2 regions of the Neobacillus sp. BF23-41 genome follow, and region 2 is predicted to be linked to the other one. Evidence: predicted binding sites of a transcription regulator. Region 2 holds the regulator's gene; the other holds the start of a gene.
What was found. Region 2 encodes Rex, which represses fermentation and respiration genes when NADH is low (regulators of the CRP and FNR family bind a similar motif). Its sites were predicted from a motif close to TTGTGAAATATTTCACAA; they were not measured.
Positions count from the first base shown of each region.

Region 1 (8,430 bases), on a different contig from region 2:
AAGGAAAAATAGAAAAACCCAGAGAAGTAAAATAAATATATTGACTGAAAAAATAACGATTTTATATAATGTTATGTCTTGGAATAAATTGAAATTAGGTAATTAATGTAAAGAGTTAAAGAGATTGGTGTTACCAATCTCTTTTGTAGTGCTAATTCGAATGGTTATTTTTATTGTGATTTGTCTGTAATTTACGGTGCGTTTTGGTGTTTTCCCCTCATAACGGAACGCGTTATGAGTTTGCCCAGTTTTCTTAGAGAATTTCAATCTTTAAGGAGTTGACCTGGGAGACGAGGAGTTCTTCGTATTCTTTTTGGGCTTGGTAGTAGATTTCTTGTTCGCCGGCTTTTGGGTTTTCCTTTTTGACTTTTTCAATTAAGTCCTTTTGCACCTTCTGCGACATGACAATCATTCGATATTGCTGTTTTTCCGTTGCCCAAAATTTATCTGCGCCGTACTCATTAATTAGCTTTTTAGCGGATTCGAACTGATTATATTGTTCGCGCGCTTTGAGGAGGGCTGCACCCACTTCAGTCTCGGCAGCTTTATGGCCCTTTTCATCCGCCAGTAAGGCCATCGCACGAAGGCGGATAATTTGCGTTAATAATTGATTTTTATCCTCAAGTGTTTTTTCCTGGGAATCTAAATAAGCCAATTCTTCCTCTAACTGTTTACCCGTGTATTTTTTCTGCGCGCTCTCACGGTTGATTTCCAGCTGTAACTGGTTAATAAACTTATAGAAGCTGACATCTTCATTGGTAATCCATTCGCCGTTGATGATGGCGACACCTTTTGGCTTGGTCACATTTAGATCGATGACTTTCTCTGCCTTTTTGCCTTCTTTTTCTAATGTAAACGCGGCCTCATATTTACCGCCCATCGGCAGGTTCACTTTGCCGGAGTAGGTCCCATTTTTGCCTTCCACAAGCTTAACATCATAGCTGCCATGGTCCATATTGGTCATCGATAATTGGGCAGATACATCGAGCCCTTTTACGGCCTTGTTGTTTTCGGTTACTTTTATTTCAAAGGGCATCGCTGTGTCCTTGACGAAATAAAGGTCCTTCGTCATTGTTACCTTATAGTCAGGGCCTGAACTGCATCCTGTGATTAAGGCAATCAGCAGAAGCAAGCTAAAGATAATCCGTGTCTTCATGAACTGATTCCTCCTAAATTATGAGTTTGTAAGAATTCATCTACTGTAAACTTTTCCATTTTTCCATTGTCCAAATAGGCGACATGGGTACAAATCTGCTTGATTTCATCGAGATGGTGGGAAGACAGCAGAATCGTTTTATCATGGAGGGAACCAAGGACCTCCAAAATTTCTTTTCTTCCGAGCGGGTCGATGCCGCTCGTTGGTTCATCCAGAATGAGCAGGCTTGAATCCTGATAAAGGGTGATTGCTAAACCAAGGCGCTGCAGCATCCCTTTGGAATATTTCTTCACTTGAACACCACGGTCCTCCCACAAGCTGACCGAGCGTAGCACCTGCTCGATCCGTTCCTGATTGGAAGTCTTGGTCACAGCTTCTGCAAAGAAGGTGATATTTTCAAGACCGGTCAGCATCGGATATAGCATGAATTTTTCCGGCAAATAAGCAATCGTCTTTTTCCATTCAACATTTTTCTTGTTAACAGCAGTCCCGTTAATCAAAATGTCCCCTTGCTTCACTGGCAGTAACCCAAGCAGACTATTGATGAACGTTGATTTTCCGGCCCCGTTGCGGCCAACAAGGGCACATATTTCGTTTGGGTTAATGTCTAGATTGATGGAATCTAAGACATTTTTTTTTCCAAACGATTGGTTTAAATTCGTTACTTTGATCATTCGTACCCCTCCTTACGGTTGAAAACAATCGCTGTTAAAAACGAAGTGATAAGCCAGAACAACAGATTTCCGAGCAGGAAGAATACGGGTTTCGTCCACATAAATGCTTGTAAGAGCCTTGACATATGGCCAAAGGAATATACCCCCGTGCCTGTTTCTAGAAACATTCGAATCGCTTGAAGCGGATTTAAAAAGTAGACGGAAGAAAATAGTTTCACATTTTCATAGGTGACATCAGGTAAGAACGACAGCAAGATAAAATCATGTAAGAAGAAAAAGTAAAACCAGACGAGGATCGTAAACCCTAAAATCTGCATCCGCGAGCGGCTAAAACTACCGATGGCCGCACCTATTTGCAGGAAGACGAGGCTCATACAAACGATTGCTGCCACAAAGATAAAATAGCCCTTTATATCGAGTTGGAAATTAAATTTTAATAGAAACAAATAGATGAAAAACCACGTAATCAGCGGGACAAGGACGACTGCATAAAGCCCAAGGCTTTTTTTAATTAGGAAGCTTCCGAAAGAGTCTGTCTTTGTTAGCAGCATGATCAATGTTTTTTGTTCCTTTTCTTGAAAAATCGAGAAGGCCCCGATAAATAGGCATAGAATCGGGATAAAATAGATAATCGTATCAAACAAGTTGATTAAGAGCACATAAAAGCCTTTATCAAATGAAAGGGCTGAGGAACGAAATAAAATCGCGATTGAAATGAGAACAATAATGCTTAGACTTAGCCAAAGCCCTTTTCCTCTTATATTTTCCTTCCATTCCTTCCAAATGTAATGCATAGTAGGTGTCTCCCCTTTATTAAAATCCCCACAATTAGTAAGCTGACAATAAGGAAAATAGCTTTCGTATGTGTTCCATTTGACGCTGTTAATGGGTGTGGGTCATTAAACATAATGGCTTCGTTTGTAAGTGCGGCATTCATTTTTTCATATATTTTCAGGGCCGGACTTTTTAAAAATAAATAGGATAATTCTTGGTCCTCCATTAATTGATATAAAGATGAACGATAGGTTATTGGAAAATCCCCAATGCGGTCTTGGTTTAAATCAGTGATCGGGAACGCGCTGCCCCAGTCATTCCCTTTGCCATCCTTGCTCCAGGAATTATTCTCATTATTGCCGCCAAGAGTTACCGCAGGAATCGTATTTTCGGAAATTTGGTTTAATGTAAATACTTGATCATTGGAACTCGCCCATAGTTCAATTCCGATTTGGTTTTGAACGATTTTGTTGTGACGAAATTCGTTTCTTGTCGCTTGATCGATATACAAACCACGCTGGTTCATGTAAAAGGTATTATTGGCGATAAAATTATCATTGGCTTGGAGGAGTAATAGGCCAAATGATTGGTTGCCATAGTTAACGATAAATTGATTATCCTCGAGCTTCAAATGATTGGAGTTCATAATGGCTGCGCCGCCGGTATTCATCGTGAAGGTATTTTTCATAAAAATGTTTTCGTCAGAATACATGTAATGCAGTCCATATCTTGTCTGGCTGATATTATTTTCATAGCTGTGATTGTTGTTGGCATATTCAAAGAACATCCCGTCCCGGGTGCCTTCAATCGTATTCTTTTCAAGCAGATTATCATTTGCATAATAAACGTGAATTCCATTTCCCTGCTCGGCGATTTTGCCCTTGCCCATTCCCTTAATATGGTTAGCACGAATCGTATTATCGTGAGCCTGGCTTAAATATATGCCGTGAAAGGAGTCGCGGATGTTGATATGTTCGACAACGTTGCTGTTTGTATAAATCTTGATGGCCGCGTATTCCTCAGCAGAGTTCCGGTTCATACTTCCATGCGTTACCGTTAGATGGCTCAGCTTCACATGAGGGGCTTTAATGGAAATGACGTTCCCCGTTCCGTCGCCCTTAATAACGGTTTTAGGTGAGCCAATAATCGTCATTGCTTTGTTGATGACAATATTGCCCTGATATGTTTTATTTTCAAGCTGTAATACCGCCCCATCTTTCAGGCTGTCGATGGTTGCTTGTAAATTTTCGGCGGCCAGCTTTTTCTCAGGGCTCATCAGTAGAAATAGAGAAAAAATGAAAGATAAGAGCGCAGTTTTTTTCATTTACTTTCGATCCTTCCATAACGGAATGAGTAACAGGATAAATGCTCCAATAAGTAAATAGGAACCAGGGCCAAGCACACTGTTGGTAATAAAGTTTGCTACTGTATTATGTCCCAAAATCGGCGGTACAAAAGGATCTATTTTAATGGGTGCTTCAGGGCTTAAATTTGTTCCGAAATCATGAAGTGCCTGCCGCAGGTCAATCACCCCAAGTAAGCCGCCAATTACAAACACGCCAATCAATCCATAAAGAATAGATTTTTTTCGAAAGACGGCGGTTAGTAAGGTAAGAATAACTAAACCACCAACAAGATAGGCAAGATAGCTCAATTCAGGGAAGTTTTCTTCACTAAAGTTATCCATCCCGATATAGTGGTTGAGACCATTAACAATGTCAATTTGTCCTTCGAGTTTATTTGGGTAAACAATGATATTTAGTCCCTCTGGATATTGCGGAGCAAAGAAAATCATTTGCCACCACGGGAAAAATAATGAGATGACCATCAAAATGGCTGAAACAACTATTAATATCGAAGAAACCACTGATAATTTTTTCGTTTTACCCTTCATGTTAACATCGCCTTTATTATAAAGTGGAAGCGCCTTGCTCAGCCCCGACAAGCATAAGGCAAGCCCTTCAAGAAGGCGTTTTTTGCCTTCTTAAGGGATTGACTTAGACCAAAGAGGGGCTAGGCGCTGCAACTAGATTTTATCGATAATAAGATTTGTAAACAGGGATGGGTATCAATCTATTTAATTGATACCCATCTCCAACATATTATTTCTTAGGTTTTACAAGGAAGTAACCGTTCATTTCTTGGTGGAGCGCAGAACAGAAGTTTGTACAATAAAGTGGGTAGGTTCCCGCTTTATTCGCGACAAATTCCATTGTGTTGGTTTGTCCAGGCTGAACTTCCATGTTTAAGTTATAGCTGTTGATGGCAAATCCGTGTGTAATATCCTCATCGAAATCAATATTCGTCAGATGGATGGTGACGTGATCTCCTTCATTCACTTCAATGACGTCTGGTCGTTTTGCTTTTGCATCAAAGATGAATTTCGAACGCATCGCAATACCGTATACGTCAACTTTGTTGCCATTGCGGACGATTTTCGTATCACTCTGCTTGTAAACGGCTTCCTTATTCTTGACATCCTTAGGATATACATTAATCGTTTTAATCTTATCCGCTTTAATCATTTGTGCATAGTGCGGTTCAGGGTCTACTGGTGAAGATTGGATGACCTTCATCTTACCGCTGATATCAATCAATTGCATTGACTCAGGATGGGAAGGTCCGACAGACAAGTAACTGTCTTTAGCAATCTTGTTTAAAGCAATAATCCATTTTCCATCTGGTGCAACGGTATCACCTTCTGCGGCAACAGAGTGTCCTGGGGAATATTGAACAGGCACACGGTCTAATGTTTCACCTGTATTTGGATCCCATTTCACGATTTCAGAAGAAATGAACATCGTTGTATAGGCCATGCCTTTGTCATCAAATTGAGTGTGAAGCGGTCCTAAAGCGTTTTCAGGGTTTACTTCTCTTTCCATCACTGATTTGTAATTAAGAATTGGAATCCCATTCCGTTCACCAGCGAAGTCTTTGTTTGCGACCGCTTTAAACGCTTTTTCAAACGAGAAGACAGTCATTGTCGGTGCTAATTTTCCTGAAGCGATGAATTGCCTTCCATCTGGTGTGACGTCAACACCATGTGGTGATTTAGCGACAGGAATTAAATAAATTCCGCCTTTTTGTTTTTCAGGGAAAATCATTTTTTGACCGCCAACATTTTCGTACTTGCCTTCCTTGACCATTTTCGCAAGCTCTTTCCAGTTAAAAAGAACAATATAGTCACGATCAGCTTGTGATGCGTTAATTTCAAGATTAGTAGTCGCTTCTTCGGTATTATAAGTTGTCATTACCGCCCAATCACCTGATTCTTTTTTACCAGCATCAGATAGGTCATAGGACCATGGCGGAAGTGCCACTTGATAAGCAATACCTAGTTTTTGATTCTTTTCATTAAAGGTTACAGCAGACATAACACCACGGTATTGTGTGCCGAAGTCATCAAGAGATTCATACTTCTGGCCAAGCGGAACGGCGAAACGTGTTGGCAGGAACATGTACTCTGTATTTTCTGTCACGAATGCTGCACAGTGTGGGCCGGCAGTGTTCGGAACTTGAATGATATCTTTCGTCGTAAATGTTTTAAGGTCTACAACGGCGGCACGGCTGTTTCCTACATCAGTAGCAAACATATATTTTCCATCATAGTCGCCCTTTGTTTCTGAAAAGGCTGGATGGTGAAGGTCGCCCCATGTATAGTCGCCCATCATTTTTTTGGAATGCTCATCGAAACCGTATCCTGTTGCGGAATCTTGAGAGAATACAGGAATCGTTCTAATTTTTCGCATCGACGGAACCCCATAAATAAACATTTGGCCTGAGTGGCCGCCAGAGGCAAATAGGTAATAATCATCCTTTTGACCGAATGGCACAAACACCTTTTCTGCATCGTTCTTAGTGCTTGAAGAAGCTTCCGTATTCGTCTTTGCTGAGAAATCGGCAAAAGAGATCGTTGCTGCAACAAACCCTGCAAGCAGACCCGATGCAATCGGAATCCATTTTTTCATCTAATTACACCACCTTTTTATTTTTCAGAAGCTTGTTTAAGTAGTTCTAACACTTGTTTGCGTTCTACATCTGATAATGGATTTTTGCCAATAACGCCTGACATAACGGCAGAAGTAGGCGCCTTCAGGAATTCTTCAATCGGCTTGCCATGTTTCCCTTCCACGTTAGTAAATGCTTGGGAAAGGTCCGGTCCTACGGCACCGCCCTTAATATTTAATGCTTCAACACTGTGACAGCCAAGACAGCCCTTCTTGTTAAGGATGTTATCCTCATTAGCTGAAACGGTTGTTGCTTCCTTTGCATCCGTACTTTCATCTTTGGCAGCAGCAGTTTCTGTAGTTTCTGTTTGTGCCACCTGAGGCTGTTTTTCGGAATCCCCCATGATTACGCCAAACACTAAGTAGCCAAGTCCAAAGCCAAGTAATGCACAGACTACAAAACTAATAATGGCTTTATTCACTTTTTTTCCTCCCTTTTTATATAAAATGAACACCTTCATCCTAACCGCTCAAGAGGGAGAAAAATGTGAGCTAACTCACACCTTTTTTGTAGATTTTGAACGTTATGTGAAACCGATTGTTTCAATTGGCTTTATAACAATGAACATTTTGTGAATTTCGTCACTACATCAGCGGATGGAGTTGTTTACAATAGATGGTAAGTATTTATCAAAAGTAGAGTTCTTTAAAGGGGTGGTGAGAAGGATGAATCGAGTCGATTGTTTAAAAGATCCGCATCTAGGAGTCTATCAAGAAGTAATACAAACGGATTTGCTTCGAAAAATTGTTATTTTTAAGGATCTATCACAAAAGTCGCTTTCGATTATTGAAAAGAGGATTCAAACGCTGGAGTTGAAAAAGGGGGAACAGATCATTTCTGAGGCGGAGGTGGCCAAGGGGGTGTATTTTGTTCATTCAGGTGCTGTTAAGCTGACAAAGCAGGATGAGAATGGCAATGAAATTATTGTCTGTGTGAAGCAAAAAGGGGATGTGTTTGCAGAAGCCTGTTTGTTTACAAAGCGGACAGAATGCTATCCAGCGACAGCGACTATGCTCCAGGATGGAAAGATCTTCTTTTTGGATAAGTTGGAATTAGAACGGGATTTATTCAACCACCCAGAGCTGTCGATGCAAATGATCAGTTATATGAGCGATGCCTTACGGGAAATGACCTCACAATTACGAGATGTTGCCTTGCTCGATGTATATGCGAAGACAGTGAAGACATTAGAGCGCCTGGGAAATAAACTTAATAATGGTCTAAACAGATGGGATATTGAGATTCCCTTGACGATTCAAGAGTTTGCAACCGTCGTTGGCACGACGAGAGAAAGCGTAAGCCGTGTTTTTTCCAAGCTAAAAAAAGATGGGATTATTGATATGAAGTCGAGGAAGATTATTATCCGGGATTGGTGTACGCTATGTACACTGCTGCACAGGGAATATTAACATTGAAAAAAGCCCTTCGCTATGAAGGGCTTTTCGTTTACTTATCAAATTTGTATGTCCAGAATCGTTCGTTGTTGATCCACTTCATCATTTGTGGGTCTTGATTTTTCAACTTCTCTTCCATACCAATAAACATCTGCTCGGTTTGCGACCGGTGAGCTTGGATGGCAGCCAGTTTTGTTTCTGCGACGGGGCTAATATCATTGACGATGTCTGGTTCCCCAATTTCGTCTACACAATTATTCGAAAAGGCTACACAGTGTAGGGTTGGCCGCACGGCAGCAGGCATCTTCCCAACTGCCCGAACAACCGCCGCACCGGTGGCATCATGGTCAGGATGAACGGAATAGCCTGGATAAAAGGTAATAATAAGAGAAGGGTTGACTTCCTCAATCAATGCTAACATTTT
Region 1 is NZ_JBGBPR010000016.1:508-8,937, reverse strand. It holds gene AB7942_RS21060 (TerC family protein) at 1-35, shown strand, start outside; gene AB7942_RS21055 (FixH family protein) at 254-1,156, opposite strand; gene AB7942_RS21050 (ABC transporter ATP-binding protein) at 1,153-1,830, opposite strand; gene AB7942_RS21045 (ABC transporter permease) at 1,827-2,624, opposite strand; gene nosD (nitrous oxide reductase family maturation protein NosD) at 2,588-3,928, opposite strand; gene AB7942_RS21035 (hypothetical protein) at 3,929-4,498, opposite strand; gene nosZ (Sec-dependent nitrous-oxide reductase) at 4,707-6,572, opposite strand; gene AB7942_RS21025 (cytochrome C) at 6,590-7,033, opposite strand; gene AB7942_RS21020 (Crp/Fnr family transcriptional regulator) at 7,278-8,021, shown strand; gene bshB2 (bacillithiol biosynthesis deacetylase BshB2) at 8,059-8,430, opposite strand, start outside.
Region 1: AB7942_RS21025 (cytochrome C) is a predicted target of Rex. The motif match lies at 7,182-7,199, and genes of this name have one in related genera.

Region 2 (8,430 bases):
AGAAGGGGATACTAGAAGAATGGTTTTAGTACCTCAGGGGAAAAGATATGAGCAATTATGTAAGGAGACTTTTTCATGACCATATTAGCGATTGATACTTCTAACTATGCCTTAGGAGTGGCGCTGTTAGAAGATAATCAAGTACTTGGTGAATATATAACCAATTTAAAAAAGAACCACTCTGTTCGAATTATGCCTGCTATTCAGACACTAATGAAGGATTGCGAAAAGGTTCCAGCGGATTTAACTAAGATTGTCGTCGCCAAAGGACCGGGCTCGTATACAGGAGTTAGAATAGGTGTAACCATTGCTAAAACATTAGCTTGGACTTTGAACATCCCGCTCGTAGGCATTTCCAGCTTGGAAATTTTAGCATCTGGGGTCGGTCGCTACTTTGATGGTTATGTGTCACCTCTATTTGATGCAAGAAGGGGACAGGTCTATACTGGCTTGTATCAATATCAAAATGACGAACTACAAACGATTGAAGAGGATCGTTTGGTCATGTTAGTGGACCGTGCAGAGGATCTAAAAAATTCAGGAAAAGCGATACTATTTGTCGGAAATGATTTACCAGTCCATCAAGCAGCAATTGAAGCAGCATTAGGATCACAGGCTATTTTCGCAGCTAGTACGGAACAAAATCCACGTCCGGCTGAACTTGCCCTTCTTGGTAAGGATAAACCAGGGGAGGACATTCATTCTTTTGTTCCAAATTATATCCGTTTAGCTGAAGCTGAAGCGAAATGGTTAGAAGCGAAAGGAAAAATTTTAAATGGATAGGAATAGAGAGTTATGGTAGATTCTTTTGTTTTTCGCAAGATGAGGGAAGAGGACATTGACCAAATTTTAGAAGTAGAACATGCATCATTTACAACCCCCTGGAGTCGTGAAGCATTTTATAATGAATTGCATAATAATCGATTTGCTGTTTATATCGTCCTAGAGGAAAGTAACAAAATCCTCGGGTACTGTGGGGCTTGGATCGTGATCGATGAGGCACATGTAACGAATGTGGCCATTCTGCCTGAATATAGGGGCAGGAAACTTGGTGAGGCAACCATGCAAAAAATGATGACAGTGGCCAAAGAGATGGGAGCAAAGAGTATGACCCTTGAAGTGCGTGTGACCAATCATGTTGCACAATCTCTTTATCGAAAGCTTGGTTTTCAAAATGGCGGGATCCGCAAAAATTATTATTCAGATAATCAGGAAGATGGTTTAGTGATGTGGGTAAATTTATGAAAAAAGATCAATGGATTTTGGGTATTGAGACAAGCTGTGATGAGACGGCTGTCGCCATTATTAAAAATGGCAGAGAAATTGCGGCAAATGTTGTCGCATCGCAAATTGAAAGTCATAAACGCTTCGGTGGTGTGGTTCCAGAAATAGCCTCCCGCCACCATGTAGAGCAAATGACTATTGTCATTGAGGAAGCATTGAAGCAGGCAAATGTTACTTTTGCTGAGATTGATGCCATTGCTGTCACAGAAGGACCAGGATTAGTCGGTGCTCTTTTAATTGGGGTAAATTCCGCGAAAGCATTGGCATTTGCTCAAAACAAACCACTAGTTCCAGTCCACCATATTGCTGGACATATTTATGCGAACAGGCTTGTCACTGAGTTAAAATTCCCGCTCCTTGCTCTGGTCGTTTCAGGCGGGCATACAGAGCTTGTTTATATGAAGGAACATGGACATTTTGAAGTCATCGGCGAAACAAGGGATGACGCTGCTGGTGAAGCCTACGACAAGGTTGCGCGAACGTTAAACATGCCGTACCCTGGTGGTCCACATATTGACCGTTTGGCGCAGGCTGGAAATCCGACAATTAATTTACCTCGGGCATGGTTAGAAGAAGGTTCCTATGATTTTAGCTTTAGCGGCTTAAAATCTGCTGTTATTAATACGGTTCATAATGCCGAGCAACGCGGTGAGATAATTGCCCCTGAAGACCTTGCTGCAAGCTTTCAAGCCAGCGTGATTGAAGTGTTAGTGAAGAAAACAGAAAAGGCCGTCGCTGAATATGGGGTAGGACAAGTATTAGTGGCTGGCGGAGTTGCCGCCAATAAAGGCCTTAGAAATGCTTTGGAAAAGACCTTTTCAGAGAAACCTGGAATTGAATTAGTGATTCCGCCATTATCCCTATGTACTGATAATGCAGCGATGATTGCTGCTGCTGGAAGCGTGATGTTCGAAAAAGGAATTAGAGCAGACCTTTCCCTAAATGCCAACCCGGGACTGGATATCGAAATATACAATGAATAACTCTTCTGGATAAGAAGAGTTTTTTTGTTGATAAGATTTTATAAAAATGCAGATCAAAAACTGGTGAATGTGGATAAGTGGGGTGTTATCTGTGTATAATGTGGATAAGTAAGGAATTTATTGTGGATAATGTGGAAAAGTAAAAATAACATTGAAACTGTCCTGTTTGTATTGTGAATAAGAATGTGGAAAAGTGTATAACTTAATGAATTATTGCCATCATATCAAAATTTGTCGATAATTGTCATAATAAACAAAAAACCAGGCGAATGCCTGGTTTTTGCATAATTATTCAGCAAGTTCCGCCCATTCTTCCATTAAGTGCTCGAGTTCAGACTTTGCCTTTTCATTTTTTATGTTGATTTCCAACACTTTTTCATGATTTTGAAAAATGTCTGGTTCGCATAATTGCTGCTCGAATTCTTGAATTTGCTCTTCTAGCTCTTCAATTCGTTGTTCCATTTCTTCTAATTTCCTTTTGCGCTGACGCTCTTGTTTTTTACTTTCCTTATCCTGTTGATAAGAGTTTTTTTCAAAAGCATCCGTTTGTGCTGCCCTTTTTGCTGTTGCGGCCATGGCTAGTGCCGCAAGTTCTTCCTGCTCTAGTTTCTTCTCTAAATAATAATCATAATCCCCGAGGTATTCTGTACTTCCATGACGACTAAGTTCTAAGACCTTTGTGGCAATCCGGTTAATAAAATACCTATCGTGTGAGACAAACAATATCGTGCCCGGGTAATCTATTAAAGCATTCTCTAGAACTTCCTTACTATCTAAGTCAAGGTGGTTGGTAGGCTCGTCCAAAATTAACACATTTGCTTTCTCCAGCATCAGTTTAGCTAATGCTAGACGGGCTTTCTCACCGCCGCTTAAGGTGGAAACTATTTTTAAGACATCATCACCAGAAAATAAGAAATTACCGAGCACCGTACGTATTTCTTTTTCATTTTTTAGTGGATAGTCATCCCAGAGTTCATTTAAGACCCGCTTATTGGAGGTCAATTCAGCTTGCTCCTGGTCGTAATACCCAATCTGAAGGTTTGTCCCATAGAGTATGGTTCCATCAAGTGCAGGCAACTTTTTGATTATTGTTTTTAAAAGTGTTGATTTGCCGATACCATTCGGTCCGACCAAGGCGATACTTTCACCTTTATAGGCCCGGAAAGAAATGGACTCTGAAACCATATCACCCTCGTACCCAACAGCGAGTGAATCCACTGTTAAAACATCATTTCCGCTTTGTTTTTCAATTTCAAACGAGAAGGAAGCAGACTTTTCATCGCCTAATGGACGATCCATCATCTCCATCTTTTCAAGCTTTTTACGACGGCTTTGGGCACGTTTGGTTGTCGATGCCCGCGCTAAATTCCGGTTGATAAAGTCTTGGAGATCCGCGACCTCTTGCTGTTGTTTTTCGAAAAGCTTTAAATCACGCTCATAATTTGCCGCCTTTTGATCAAGGTAAGAACTATAGTTGCCTGTAAACCTTTGGATTTGCTTACGGGAAACTTCATAAACTTGAGTAACAACTTTATCTAAAAAATAGCGGTCATGGGAAACGATCAAAATCGCCCCATGATAACTTTGTAAATATTGCTCCAGCCAGGAAAGCGTATCAATATCAAGGTGGTTTGTGGGCTCATCCAATATTAGGATATCAGGCCTGGTTAACAAGAGTTTACCAAGGGCTAGACGAGTTTTTTGCCCGCCGCTTAAACTAGATATCATCAAGGATTTGTCATGGAAATTCAGCCCATGAAGGACGGAGCGCATCTCTGCCTCATACTGATACCCTCCCAGTTCTTTAAATTTGACCTGAAGATGATCGTACTCTTTTAGGATTCTTTCGTACCTGCCACTGTCTTCAAAAACGAGGGGATCAGCCATTTGTTCTTCAAGTGTGCGGAGTTGTTTTTCCATTAATCGCAGCGGTTCAAAAACCGTCAGCATTTCATCCCATATGGATAATGATGATTCTAACCCAGTATTTTGAGCTAAATAGCCAATCGTCACCTCTTTTGGCTTGATGATTTCTCCGCCATCATGTGACAAGTGTCCGGCTATAATCTTCAATAATGTCGATTTTCCCGCCCCATTGCGTCCAACAAGGGCAACACGGTCCCGAGTTTGTAATTCGAGCTTAATATTCGATAAAATAAGGTCAGCACCATAATATTTTTGTAATTGATTAACCTGTAGCAAAATCATTCTCATTCACCTCTATTACATAGGATAAGTGTACCTTATTCCCGGTATGTCGGCAATAAACTGCTCGCCATATTAGCGGAGTGAAGTCTTAAACCGACATAAAATGTAATATATAGTTCAAAGTTTCACACACATATAAGGAAAAATAGTGTATGATTTGATGGGAGGATTTTTTATATGGCAGAATTTACGCATTTTAATGAAGAAGGCAGAGCAAAAATGGTCGACGTCAGTGATAAGCCGGAAACGGCACGTACGGCGCTTGCTCATTCCAGCATTACCGTTAGTAAAGAAATTTATGATAAAATAACTAATAATGAGATGAAGAAGGGCGATGTCTTAGCAGTGGCCCAGATAGCAGCTGTCATGGCAGCAAAGAAGACATGGGATTTGATTCCAATGTGCCATCCGATTCCATTAACAGGTGTTAATATTTCTTTCTCTTGGGAACAGGATAAGGATGAGAACTATCAATTATATATTGCTGCAGCCGTTAAAACGAAGGGGAACACAGGCGTAGAAATGGAAGCGTTAACAGCCGCATCCGCATGTGCCTTAACGGTTTATGATATGTGTAAAGCCGTTGATAAAGGTATGGTAATTGGACCGACGTATCTTGTCGAAAAAACAGGCGGTAAAAACGGTGATTTTAAAAGAGATGAAAGAGTTAAATAAATTTTTAACTAAACCATTCATGGGGTGTGGGAGATTATGAGTAATGAAACAACGAAAATACCACAGGCGACAGCAAAACGGCTGCCCCTCTATTATCGATTTCTAAAAAACCTGCAAAGTTCAGGCAAGCAAAGGGTCTCTTCAGCGGAATTGAGTGAAGCAGTAAAGGTAGACTCAGCAACGATTCGCCGCGACTTTTCCTATTTCGGTGCGTTAGGAAAAAAGGGCTATGGGTATAATGTTAATTACTTAATATCCTTCTTCCGAAAGACCTTAGATCAGGATGAATTAACTAAGGTTGCCTTAATAGGAGTCGGAAATCTTGGGACTGCCTTTTTAAACTATAACTTTTTAAAAAATAATAACACAAAAATAGAATGCGCCTTCGATGTGGATCCCGACAAAATGGGAACTATGATTCGCGAGGTACCCGTTCATCCTATGGATGATTTAGAGAAGGTGTTATCAGAAACTAATATTTCAGTGGCGATATTAACGGTTCCGGCTCCTGCCGCTCAAATGATAACCGATCGACTGGTCCAAGCGAATGTAAAAGGGATCTTAAATTTCACTCCAGCGAGGTTAAATGTTCCACCATTAATAAGGGTCCATCATATTGACTTGGCTGTGGAGCTTCAATCGCTAGTCTACTTTTTAAAGCATTATCCAACGGTCGAAATAGATGAAGAATAATTAGTTAAAAAGGCTTTCCACAAAATTTGTGGAAGGCCTTTTGTATATTAAATCCCTGCTTTTTTTAATTACATAATCTATAAAAATACTTTCTTATGCACTAAGATGTAGGTAGATAAAATGCAAGCGGTTACTAGCCGGGAAGTGGGGGAAATTCAATGTCAATTTTACGGGATGAAGCGTTAAAAATGCACAAGGAACACCAAGGCAAGGTTGGGATTTATTCTAAGGTGGCAGTACATAATGCAAAAGATTTAAGCCTTGCCTATTCACCCGGTGTGGCAGAGCCATGTTTGGTCATTTATGCAGACGAAAATAAAGTCTATGATTATACCTCGAAGGGCAATCTTGTCGCAGTTGTATCCAATGGGACAGCGGTCCTGGGGCTTGGAAACATTGGACCAAAAGCTGCGATGCCTGTGATGGAAGGAAAGGCCGTGTTATTCAAATCGTTCGCAGATGTTGATGCCTTTCCCATTTGCTTGGCCACCACTGACACAGACCAGATCGTAGAAACCGTCAAGCTGCTAGAACCAACATTTGGCGGAGTGAACTTGGAGGATATTGCTGCGCCGCAATGCTTTGAAATTGAAGACCGCCTCCGCCAAGCCTGCGAGATTCCTGTTTTTCATGATGACCAGCATGGAACCGCGATTGTAACAGCCGCTGGTCTAATCAACGCATTAAAATTAGCGGATAAAAAAATTGAAGATATTCGTGTTGCCGTAAACGGAGCAGGTTCAGCTGGAGTAGCAATTGTTAAGCTCCTGCTGCATATGGGCGTGAAGGATGTTATTTTATGTGATACAAAAGGAATTATTTATGAAGGCCGCCCGTTCGGAATGAATCGATTCAAAGATGAAATGGCGCGAATGACAAATCGCGGGCAAAAACAAGGAACGTTAGCCGATGCGTTCCTTGACGCAGATGTGTTTGTGGGGGTATCAGCAGCTGGGGCCGTTACAAAGGAAATGGTTGGTTCTATGCACCGTGACCCGATTATCTTTGCCATGGCCAACCCAGTACCGGAAATTATGCCCGATGCGGCCAAAGAAGCAGGAGCACTTGTAGTGGGTACAGGACGTTCTGATTTTCCGAACCAGGTTAATAATGTGCTTGCTTTCCCAGGAATTTTCCGCGGCGCTTTAGATGTCCGTGCAAAGGAAATCAACGAGGAAATGAAGCTCGCCGCGGTCTATGCAATTGCTGGATTAATTTCAGATGAAGAACTTCATGCTGATCATGTTATTCCAGACCCTTTTGACCCTAGGGTCGCAGCACAAGTAGCAGCAGCAGTTGCTTCCGCTGCAATGGAAACAGGGGTAGCTCAAAGAATTGTCAATGTTGAGGAAATTAAACAACGCCTATTAGCACTAGCGGAAGCAAAACAACCAGTTCATGTTTAGGTCGAGTAAAATCAAGCTTTTAAGGGAGGACTACCTCAATCTAGAGGTAGTCTTTCAAATTTTGGGAATTAGGGCATATTTCCAATATACCTTTTAAATTTTTAGTACAATAATGAATGATAGTTTTTTTCTTTTTTAAATCGGTGGGTATGAGCACGTTTTTAGGTAAGTAATTTTAACATTTCCTAGAAGGACATCTAGGGTTTTGCAATCGGAGGGGATGAAGTTGGCGATTGTGCTGACGATGTTTGTGCTTGGGATATTATTAGGATTTGTTGGGGCGGGCGGCTCCGGCTTTATTATTGCCATCTTAACAGTTATTTTTGGAGTACCAATACATATGGCGTTAGGGACATCACTAGCAGCGATGGTGTTTACGAGCATGTCAGGTGCCTACAGTCATTTTCGTCAAGGAAATATCTCAATTAAAACCGGTTTAATCGTCGGTGGATTTGGTGCAGTTGCCTCCTATTTAGGTTCAAAACTAGCCAGTTTGATTCCGATCCATTCTTTGCATTGGTTAACAGCAGGGATGTTATTTTTGTCGGCTGTAATACTGGTTGTACGCTTATTTATTGTTCAAAAAATAAAGGCAAACAACAAAAAAGTGAAACCTGGCAACCTGCTTCTCATTAAGAAAGCGGCAGTCGTCGGGTTGGTTACCGGATTGTTGTCTGGTACATTTGGGATAGGTGCTGCGCCGTTCATTCAAATCGGGTTGCTGGTCATCATGGGACTTTCGCTTAAACAATCAGTTGGTACAACAATGCTCGTTATTTTGCCAATCGCTTTAGCAGGAGGAATCGGCTACTATTTCGAAGGATACCTGAATTTAACCCTGTTAGTTGAAGTGGTAGGAGGAACGATGATTGGCTCCTATGTCGGGGCTAAGTTTACAGCCCTTGCTCCGCAGCCTGTATTAAAAAGTGCGATGGTCCTGACCCCTATTATCGCAGGAGCTATTTTGCTCATAAGTTAAGGCATCATTCGCAAGGATGGTTAACTTTGAAAATTAATCCTCAGGCCAGCCTAAGTTAAAGAAAGCTTTTAGACTGCAATGTATTTTCATAAGAATGCTTTGCAGCCTTTTTGCGTTTACTAACCCTGTTGGTTAGTATGTCATCAGGTGGAAATCAGAATGGTGCCTGTCGCCTTCTCAAAGATGGAGGGAAATATGAGAA
Region 2 is NZ_JBGBPR010000017.1:654-9,083, forward strand. It holds gene tsaE (tRNA (adenosine(37)-N6)-threonylcarbamoyltransferase complex ATPase subunit type 1 TsaE) at 1-79, shown strand, start outside; gene tsaB (tRNA (adenosine(37)-N6)-threonylcarbamoyltransferase complex dimerization subunit type 1 TsaB) at 76-783, shown strand; gene rimI (ribosomal protein S18-alanine N-acetyltransferase) at 796-1,245, shown strand; gene tsaD (tRNA (adenosine(37)-N6)-threonylcarbamoyltransferase complex transferase subunit TsaD) at 1,242-2,267, shown strand; gene AB7942_RS21545 (ABC transporter ATP-binding protein) at 2,556-4,475, opposite strand; gene moaC (cyclic pyranopterin monophosphate synthase MoaC) at 4,653-5,150, shown strand; gene AB7942_RS21555 (redox-sensing transcriptional repressor Rex) at 5,187-5,843, shown strand; gene ystJ (NADP-dependent malic enzyme) at 6,002-7,249, shown strand; gene AB7942_RS21565 (sulfite exporter TauE/SafE family protein) at 7,476-8,228, shown strand; gene dcuS (DcuS/MalK family sensor histidine kinase) at 8,424-8,430, shown strand, end outside.